2 regions of the Streptomyces sp. NPDC097595 genome follow, and region 2 is predicted to be linked to the other one. Evidence: predicted binding sites of a transcription regulator. Region 2 holds the regulator's gene; the other holds the start of a gene.

Region 1 (4,407 bases), on a different contig from region 2:
AACCACCGAGCCCACCCCCGTACGCGAGCGCCACGGCCGCGCACACCACGAGCAGCAACGCCCCGGTCCACGGACCCCGCAGGGCGGGCCCGGCGGCCCAGAGCGCCCGCCCGAGGCGGCGGGATCCGCGCACGCGGCGCCACCCACCCGCGCCGCGCACCCGGCGCCACGTGCCCGCCCCCGCCACCGGAGCCGGCTCCGCCCTCGCCTCCGCCAGCACCGCCGCCCGGACCGTGTCCAGCACCGCCGCTGCGACCGCCCGGTCGCGTACCGCCGCCGACACCCGCTCCGCGCACTCCGTGCAGGATTCGACGTGCTTCTCCAGGGACCAGGAGTCCGTCTCCGGGGCCGTGCTCTCCGCGTACCGCAGGACCAGATCGTCCGTCACGTGCCACGTCGTCATGCCGTGCCTCCCAGGGGGCCGTTCTCCGTGACCAGCCGGTCCAGGGCGGCGCGCAGCTCGCGGCGGGCGCGCATGGCCCGGGTCTTGACCGTGCCCTCCGGTATGCCGAGCAGCCGGGCGGCCTCCCTGGTGGTCAGGCCGTCGACCACCGTCGCCCGCAGGACCTCGCGGAGCTCCGGCGAGATCCGGTCGAGTGCGGCGCCCACGTCCCCGTACTCCAGGCCGGCCAGGACCCGGTCCTCGGCGGACGGTGCGGGGGCGGCCCAGTGGGCGTCGCCCGCCTGCCCGGCCGCCGTCGCGCGGTCCGTCCTCGCCCGGGTCCGCTGGGCGTCGACCAGGCGCCGGGCGGCGATCACCCAGAGCCAGCCGCCCGCCTCCGCGCCCCGGTGCGCGGCGGCGGAGCGCCAGACCGTCACGAAGGTGTCCTGCACGACCTCCCGCACGGTCTCCGGGTCCGGGCACCGGCGGCTCAGCCGGGCGAGGAGCCAGCCGGCGTGCCGGTCGTAGAACGCGGCCAGTGCGGCCGTGTCCCCCTGGGCGACGGCACGCAGCAGCGCCTCGTCGCTCCGGTCGTCCCCCGAAGGGCGCAAGTCGCTCACACCCCCTCTATCGGCGGCCGCCCGCCGCCCGGTTCACGCCCCCGGCGGCGCCGTGAACCGTACGGCCGAGGCGGGTGTGGTGACGTCCGCGTCCGCGCTGATCGCCCAGGCGGCGACCCGGGAGACGACGGCGGCGGGGACCGCGTCGCTGATCCCGGGTGCGGCCGGGACGTCGTGCGTGGCGTGGGCGTCGTGCGGGAGGACGACCCGGTAGCCCCGCTCCAGGGCGGTGCGGGCCGTCGCCTGGACGCACATCTCCGACATGACGCCGCAGATGGCCAGTGACTTCACGCCCGCCTCCGTCAGGGCGGCGCCCAGGGGCGTGTCCTTGAAGCCGTCGTCCCAGGTTTTGCGGATCACCGACTCCGTAGGCCCGGCCACGACCGGCAGATGCAGCGCCCAGCCCGGCGTGAACGGCTCGTCGCCCGACCCGGGGGCGCCGTCGTTCTGGAGGTGGACGACCACCGCGCCCGCGCGCCGGGCCCGCGTCAGCAGCCCCGCCGTACGGTCCAGCAGCACATCGGCCCCGGGGACGGCTCCCGCGCCGGTCACCCCGTCCTTCTGCACGTCCACGACGATCAGGGCCTGCACGGGGAGCGGGGTCTCGGTCATACGGCCATCCTGTCCGGCGCGGCGCGCGGGCTCCACGGAATAACGGGGCCGCTCAGGGGCGGGGCATAAGGACCCCGCGCAGCTGGTTGATCCCCCCGTCTCGACCGCAGCTGATCGCTCAGAGCGAACAACGCTTGGGGAACATCGCGGGGCTCACAAGCATTGAGCCGGTATAGCTCAACTTGACTGCCGAAGGGGAGATCATGGCTACTGAGTCCAACGCCGTCACACCGCTCACCCTGCCCGTGCTGCCGCTCGACGACGAGGTCGTGCTGCCGGGGATGGTGGTGCCGCTGGACCTGTCGGACACCGAGGTGCGCGCCGCCGTCGAGGCCGCGCAGGCCGCCGCCCGGGAGGGCGGGGGCAAGCCCGAGGTGCTGCTCGTCCCGCGCATCGACGGGACGTACACCGGGATCGGTGTCCGCGGCACCGTCGAGCAGGTGGGGCGGCTCTCCGACGGCGACCCGGGCGCCCTCATCCGGGGCCGCGGCCGGGTCCGCATCGGAGCGGGCACCGGCGGCCCCGGCGCTGCCCTCTGGGTGGAAGGGGTCCGGGTGGACGAATCCGTCCCCGACCCCCTGCCCGGGGCAGTCGCCGACCTGGTCAAGGAGTACAAGGCGCTCGCCACCAGCTGGCTGAAGAAGCGCGGGGCCTGGCAGGTCGTGGACCGGGTCCAGCAGATCGAGGGCGTCTCCGCGCTCGCCGACAACTCGGGGTACTCGCCCTTCCTCACCACCGCCCAGAAGGTCCGCCTCCTGGAGACCGCCGACCCGGTCGCCCGTCTCAAGCTCGCCATCCAGTGGCTGGGCGAACACCTCGCCGAGCAGGACGTCGCCGAGTCCATCGCCAAGGACGTCCAGGAGGGCGTCGACAAGCAGCAGCGCGAGTTCCTGCTGCGGCGCCAGCTCGACGCCGTACGCAAGGAGCTGTCCGAGCTCAACGGCGATCCGGAGGACGAGTCCGACGACTACCGGGCCCGCGTCGAGGCCGCCGACCTGCCCGAGCACGTCCGCGAGGCCGCGCTCAAGGAGGTCGACAAGCTGGAGCGCTCCTCCGACCAGAGCCCCGAGGGCTCCTGGATCAGGACCTGGCTCGACACCGTCCTCGAACTGCCCTGGACCGAGCGCACCGAGGACGCCTACGACATCAAGGGCGCCCAGGAGATCCTGGACGCCGAGCACGCCGGGCTCCAGGACGTGAAGGAGCGCATCACCGAATACCTCGCGGTGCGCAAGCGCCGGGCCGACCGCGGCCTGGGCGTCGTCGGCGGACGGCGAGGCGGCGCGGTGCTGGCCCTCGTCGGGCCGCCCGGCGTCGGCAAGACCTCGCTCGGGGAGTCCGTGGCGCACGCCATGGGCCGTAAGTTCGTCCGCGTCGCGCTCGGCGGTGTCCGGGACGAGGCGGAGATCCGCGGCCACCGGCGTACGTACGTCGGGGCGCTGCCCGGACGCATCGTGCGCGCCGTCAAGGAGGCCGGCTCGATGAACCCGGTCGTCCTCCTGGACGAGATCGACAAGGTCGGCTCCGACTTCCGGGGCGACCCGGCCGCCGCCCTCCTCGAAGTCCTCGACCCCGCGCAGAACCACACCTTCCGCGACCACTACCTGGAGGTCGAGCTCGACCTCAGCGACGTCGTCTTCCTGGCCACCGCCAACGTCCTGGAGGCCATCCCGGAGGCGCTGCTCGACCGCATGGAGCTGGTCAGGCTCGACGGCTACACCGAGGACGAGAAGGTCGTCATCGCCCGCGACCACCTGCTCCCGCGCCAGCTGGAACGGGCCGGTCTGGAGAAGGGCGAGGTCGCCCTGGACGAACCGGCGCTGCGCAAGCTGGCCGGCGAGTACACCCGCGAGGCCGGCGTACGGAATCTGGAGCGCGCCGTCGCCCGGTTGCTGCGCAAGGTCGCGGCCCAGAGCGAGCTGGGCGACCGGGAGCTGCCGTTCACGGTGGGCGCGGACGACCTGCGCGGTCTGATCGGCCGCCCGCACCACGTGCCCGAGTCCGCCCAGGATCCGGCCGAGCGCCGTACGTCGGTGCCGGGCGTGGCCACCGGGCTCGCGGTGACCGGGGCGGGCGGGGACGTCCTCTTCGTGGAGGCGTCACTCGCCGACCCGGAGACCGGGGCGTCCGGTCTCACCCTCACCGGCCAGCTGGGCGACGTCATGAAGGAGTCCGCGCAGATCGCGCTGAGCTTCCTCCGGTCGCACGGCGCGGAGCTGGAGCTGCCGGTCGCGGACCTCAAGGACCGGGGCGCGCACATCCACTTCCCGGCGGGCGCGGTCCCCAAGGACGGCCCGAGCGCGGGCATCACGATGACGACCGCGCTGGCCTCGCTGCTCTCCGGCCGGCTGGTCCGCACGGATGTGGCGATGACCGGTGAGGTCTCGCTGACCGGGCGGGTGCTGCCGATCGGCGGCCTGAAGCAGAAGCTCCTGGCCGCGCACCGGGCGGGCATCACCACCGTGGTGATCCCCAAGCGGAACGAGGCCGACCTGGACGACGTCCCGGCCGAGGTACTGGAGACCCTGGAGGTCCACCCGGTCACCGACGTCCGCCAGGTCCTGGAGATCGCCCTGGCCCCGGCCGCGGCGGAGCGCAGGATCCCGGCGGCACAGGCGGCGTAACGGAGGCAGGGGAGCAACGGGAGCAAAGGGGGCAACGGACGCGGAACGGCCCGGGCGCGCGGGCCGTTCCGCGTACCGCCGCGTCTACGGCCGGTAGATCGTGCCCGGCACCGGCTCGGCGGGGGCCATCAGCTGGGGGACCGTCACGAAGGTGTAGCCCTGCTTCTTC
Region 2 (4,407 bases):
CAGACCGAGAAGTTCCTCAAGGACAACGAGGACAAGGTCCCGGCCGACGTGAAGACGGAGGTGGAGACCGCGGTCGCCGAGCTGAAGGAGAAGCTCAAGGGCGAGGACTCCGCCGAGATCCGCACGGCCACCGAGAAGGTCGCGGCGGTCTCCCAGAAGCTGGGCCAGGCGATGTACGCCAACGCCCAGGCCGAGGGCGGCCCGCAGGGTGACGCGCAGCCGGGTGCCGAGCAGGCCCAGGGCGACGCCCAGGACGATGTCGTCGACGCCGAGATCGTGGACGACGAGAAGGACTCCAAGGGCGGTGCGGCGTGACCGAGGAGACTCCGGGCTTCGAGGAGAAGCCCGACGTCCCCTCCGGCGCCACCTCTGACGACGCCGAGCCGAAGGCCGCCACCCCCTCCGAGGAGGAGGCGGCGGCCCCGGCCGGGGACGCGAACGAGAACACGGCCCTGACCGCGCAGCTGGACCAGGTCCGCACGGCGCTCGGCGAGCGCACCGGCGACCTCCAGCGGCTTCAGGCCGAGTACCAGAACTACCGCCGCCGTGTGGAGCGGGACCGGGTCACGGTCAAGGAGATCGCCGTCGCGAACCTCCTGTCCGAGCTGCTGCCCGTCCTGGACGACGTCGGCCGGGCCCGGGAGCACGGCGAGCTCGTGGGCGGGTTCAAGTCGGTGGCCGAATCGCTGGAGACGGTCGTCGCGAAGCTGGGCCTCCAGCAGTTCGGCAAGGAGGGCGAGCCCTTCGACCCGACGGTCCACGAGGCCCTGATGCACAGCTACGCGCCGGACGTCACGGAGACGACCTGCGTGGCGATCCTGCAGCCCGGTTACCGGATCGGCGAGCGCACCATCCGCCCCGCGCGGGTCGCGGTCGCCGAACCCCAGCCGGGGGCGGCCCCCGCGGCCGCGAAGGAAGAGAAGGCAGACGACGAGGAGAGCGGTGGCGGCGAGGAGGTCTGACATTCCGTCCGATCACCTGGCAGCACACCGCCTGGCCACCAGGGCCTCCCGTCCGGTCGGTGCCAGGGCCTGCGGGCCCGGCGCCGCCCGGACGGGGGGCTCCCGGCCGGTCGTCCGAAAGGAGGGACGTCGATGAGTACGAAGGACTTCGTCGAGAAGGACTACTACAAGGTTCTCGGCGTCCCCAAGGACGCCACCGACGCCGAGATCAAGAAGGCGTACCGGAAGCTCGCCCGCGAGTTCCACCCGGACGCCAACAAGGGCGACGACAAGGCGGAGGAGCGTTTCAAGGAGATCTCCGAGGCGAATGACGTCCTCGGTGACACCAAGAGGCGCAAGGAGTACGACGAGGCGCGCGCCCTCTTCGGCAACGGCGGCTTCCGCGCCGGGCCCGGCGGCGCCCAGGGCAACTTCAACTTCGACCTGGGGGACCTCTTCGGAGGCGCCCCGGGCGGGGGCCAGGGTGGCGGCGCCGGCGGTTTCGGCGGCGGCGGCGGCCTCGGCGACGTGTTCGGCGGCCTCTTCAACCGCGGCGGCGGCACCGGTACGAGGGTGCAGCCGCGGCGCGGCCAGGACATCGAGTCCGAGGTGACGCTCAGCTTCACCGAGGCGGTCGACGGGGCCACGGTCCCGCTCCGGATGTCCAGCCAGGCCCCCTGCAAGGCGTGTTCCGGCACCGGCGACAAGAACGGCACCCCCAGGGTCTGCCCGACCTGTGTCGGCACCGGTCAGGTCTCGCGCGGCAGCGGCGGCGGTTTCTCGCTGACCGACCCGTGCGTGGACTGCAAGGGCCGCGGCCTCATCGCCCAGGACCCCTGCGACGTCTGCAAGGGCAGCGGCAGGGCCCGCTCCTCGAAGACCATGCAGGTGCGCATCCCGGCCGGCGTCTCGGACGGGCAGCGCATCCGGCTGCGCGGCAAGGGCGCCCCGGGCGAGCGCGGCGGACCCGCCGGCGATCTGTACGTCGTGGTCCACGTCGACGCCCACCCGGTCTTCGGCCGCAAGGGCGACAACCTCACCGTCACGGTGCCCGTCACCTTCACGGAGGCGGCGCTCGGCGGCGAGGTGAAGGTGCCGACGCTCGGCGGACCCTCCGTGACCCTCAAGCTACCGGCCGGTACGCCGAATGGGCGTACGATGCGGGCCCGCGGCAAGGGCGCGGTCCGCAAGGACGGCACCCGGGGCGACCTCCTCGTCACCGTCGAGGTGACCGTGCCCACCGACCTCGGTACCGAGGCCAGGGACGCGCTGGAGGCATACCGCAAGGCGACCGCGGGGCATGACCCGAGGGCGGAGCTGTTCCAGGCGGCGAAGGGAGCTTGAGGTGGACGGCCGACGGCGTAATCCTTATGAACTGACCGACGAGTCCCCGGTGTACGTGATCTCGATCGCGGCCCAGCTTTCGGGCCTGCATCCGCAGACACTGCGCCAGTACGACCGCCTCGGCCTGGTCTCGCCCGACCGTACGGCCGGACGCGGCCGGCGCTACTCGGCCCGCGACATCGAGCTGCTGCGCACGGTGCAGCAGCTGTCGCAGGACGAGGGCATCAACCTCGCCGGCATCAAGCGCATCATCGAGCTGGAGAACCAGGTCGCGGCGCTCCAGCAGCGCGTCGCCGAACTCTCGGCGGCCGTGGACGGAGCCGCGGCGGCCATGCAGCAGCGCGAGGCCCAGGTCCACGCGTCCTACCGGCGTGACCTGGTCCCGTACCAGGACGTGCAGCAGACCAGCGCCCTGGTGGTCTGGCGCCCCAAGCGCCCCAAGGACTGACCCCGCGCTCAGAGGCGGCCCGTCACCCCGGTTTCCCCGGAGTGGCGGGCCGCTTCGCGTTGTCAGCCGTCATCGGGTGGGCTCTGCGAGGCCGGAGTGGATGAGGAGGGCGCCGAGGTGGGTGCGGCTGGTGGCGTTGAGGGTGTGCATGAGTTTGGCGATGTGGGCGCGGCAGGTGCGGACGCTGATGCCGAGCTTTTCGGCGGCTGCCTGGTCGGTGCAGCCGTCGATGAGGAGGCGGGCGATGCTTTGCTGGACTGCGGTGACGGGGGCGCCGGGGAGGGCGGTGGGGAGGGGATCGTCGAAAGGCGTGGAGAGGGCCCAGAGCACGTCGTACAACTGCGCCAGGTAGCGCACGAGGGCGGGGTGGCGGATCTCCAGGGCGGCGCTGCGGTCGGGGTTGGCGGGGAGGTACGCGACCTTGCGGTCGAAGATCATCAGGCGGTCGATCGCGCGCTCGGTCGTACGGACCTGGAGGAGGTCGCCGGGCAGTTGGGCCAGATACCCCTTGAGCCCGGAACCGTAACGCGCCGAGTGCTGGTAGATGTGGCGCAGCCGGACGTTCCGCTTGACGATCGGCAGCGTGCTGGCCAGGGCCACCCGGATGATCTCCGGCGACCGGGTGCTGCCGGGCTGGACGGTGAGGACTTCGTCGCTCGCCTCGCGCAGGTCGGCGTCGATGGCCGCCTGGATCGCGGACTGCCCGGCGACGACCCTGATGGCGAGATCCGGGGGTTCGTCCGCGAGCGCGCTCAGCGTGTTTAGGGTCCTGGCCAGGAGATCGGCGGTACGCACCTGGTCCAGGATGTCCCGGGCCAGCGGATGCAGCAGCCGGGCCAGGGCGGCCGTGGGTGGTACGGGCCGCAGCCACGCGTCGTCGCGCGGATCGGCGGTGAGCAGGGCGTGCTCGGCCAGGCAGGGCACTTCCCCGGCGGCGGTCCGGGATATGCGGCCCTGGGCCAGGGCTTGCGTATAGAGGCCGATCGCTTCGTCGCACAGCTCGTCCGCGCCGTGGCCGCGCTCGTGGGATGCCGTCATCGGGTGGGCTCCGCGAGGCCGGAGTGGATGAGGAGGGCGCCGAGGTGGGTGCGGCTGGTGGCGTTGAGGGTGTGCATGAGTTTGGCGATGTGGGCGCGGCAGGTGCGGACGCTGATGCCGAGTTTTTCGGCGGCGGCCTGGTCGGTGCAGCCGTCGATGAGGAGGCGGGCGATGCTTTGCTGGACTGCGGTGACGGGGGCGCCGGGGAGTGCGGTGGGGAGGTGTTCGGTGAAGGGGGTGGCTCCGGCCCACAGCGTTTCGTAGATGCCTGCCAGGTAACGCACGAGGGCGGGGTGGCGGATCTCCAGGGCGGCGCGGCCCTCGGGGTCGGCCGGGAGGTAGGCGACGGCCCGGTCGAAGACGAGCATGCGGCCCACGCTCTGCTCCATGGTGCGGATCTGGAGCCGGCCGGACGGGATCTCCGCCAGGTACTCCTTGAGCCGGGGGCTGTAGCGCGCCGAGTGCTGGTAGAGATGTCTGAGCCGTCCGCCCGCCGCGAGGACGAACTCTGCGTTCGCCCGGCCCTGGCGCATGTTGTGGACCAGGCGGTTGCCGCCGGGCTGGGCGGTGAGGACCTCGTCCCTGGCCGACTGCGAGGCGTCGCGGAGCGCCGCGTTGATCCGGTCGTGCCCTTCG

Evidence for each region. The regulator HspR, encoded in region 2, represses chaperone genes until heat shock. The targets are predictions, from matches to a motif close to TTGAGNNNNNNNNNCTCAA.
Region 1: the regulator HspR is predicted to act here: its motif matches at 1,777-1,795, upstream of lon (endopeptidase La).

The regions. Positions count from the first base shown of each region.
Region 1 is NZ_JBIWCN010000002.1:61,837-66,243, forward strand. Features, by position in the region: gene ACIQZN_RS02905 (hypothetical protein) at 1-403, opposite strand, end outside; gene ACIQZN_RS02910 (RNA polymerase sigma factor) at 400-1,002, opposite strand; gene ACIQZN_RS02915 (isochorismatase family protein) at 1,036-1,614, opposite strand; gene lon (endopeptidase La) at 1,818-4,238, shown strand; gene ACIQZN_RS02925 (polysaccharide deacetylase family protein) at 4,323-4,407, opposite strand, start outside.
Region 2 is NZ_JBIWCN010000023.1:123,003-127,409, reverse strand. Features, by position in the region: gene dnaK (molecular chaperone DnaK) at 1-315, shown strand, start outside; gene grpE (nucleotide exchange factor GrpE) at 312-962, shown strand; gene dnaJ (molecular chaperone DnaJ) at 1,095-2,285, shown strand; gene ACIQZN_RS29860 (heat shock protein transcriptional repressor HspR) at 2,287-2,733, shown strand; gene ACIQZN_RS29855 (LuxR C-terminal-related transcriptional regulator) at 2,803-3,771, opposite strand; gene ACIQZN_RS29850 (LuxR C-terminal-related transcriptional regulator) at 3,768-4,407, opposite strand, start outside.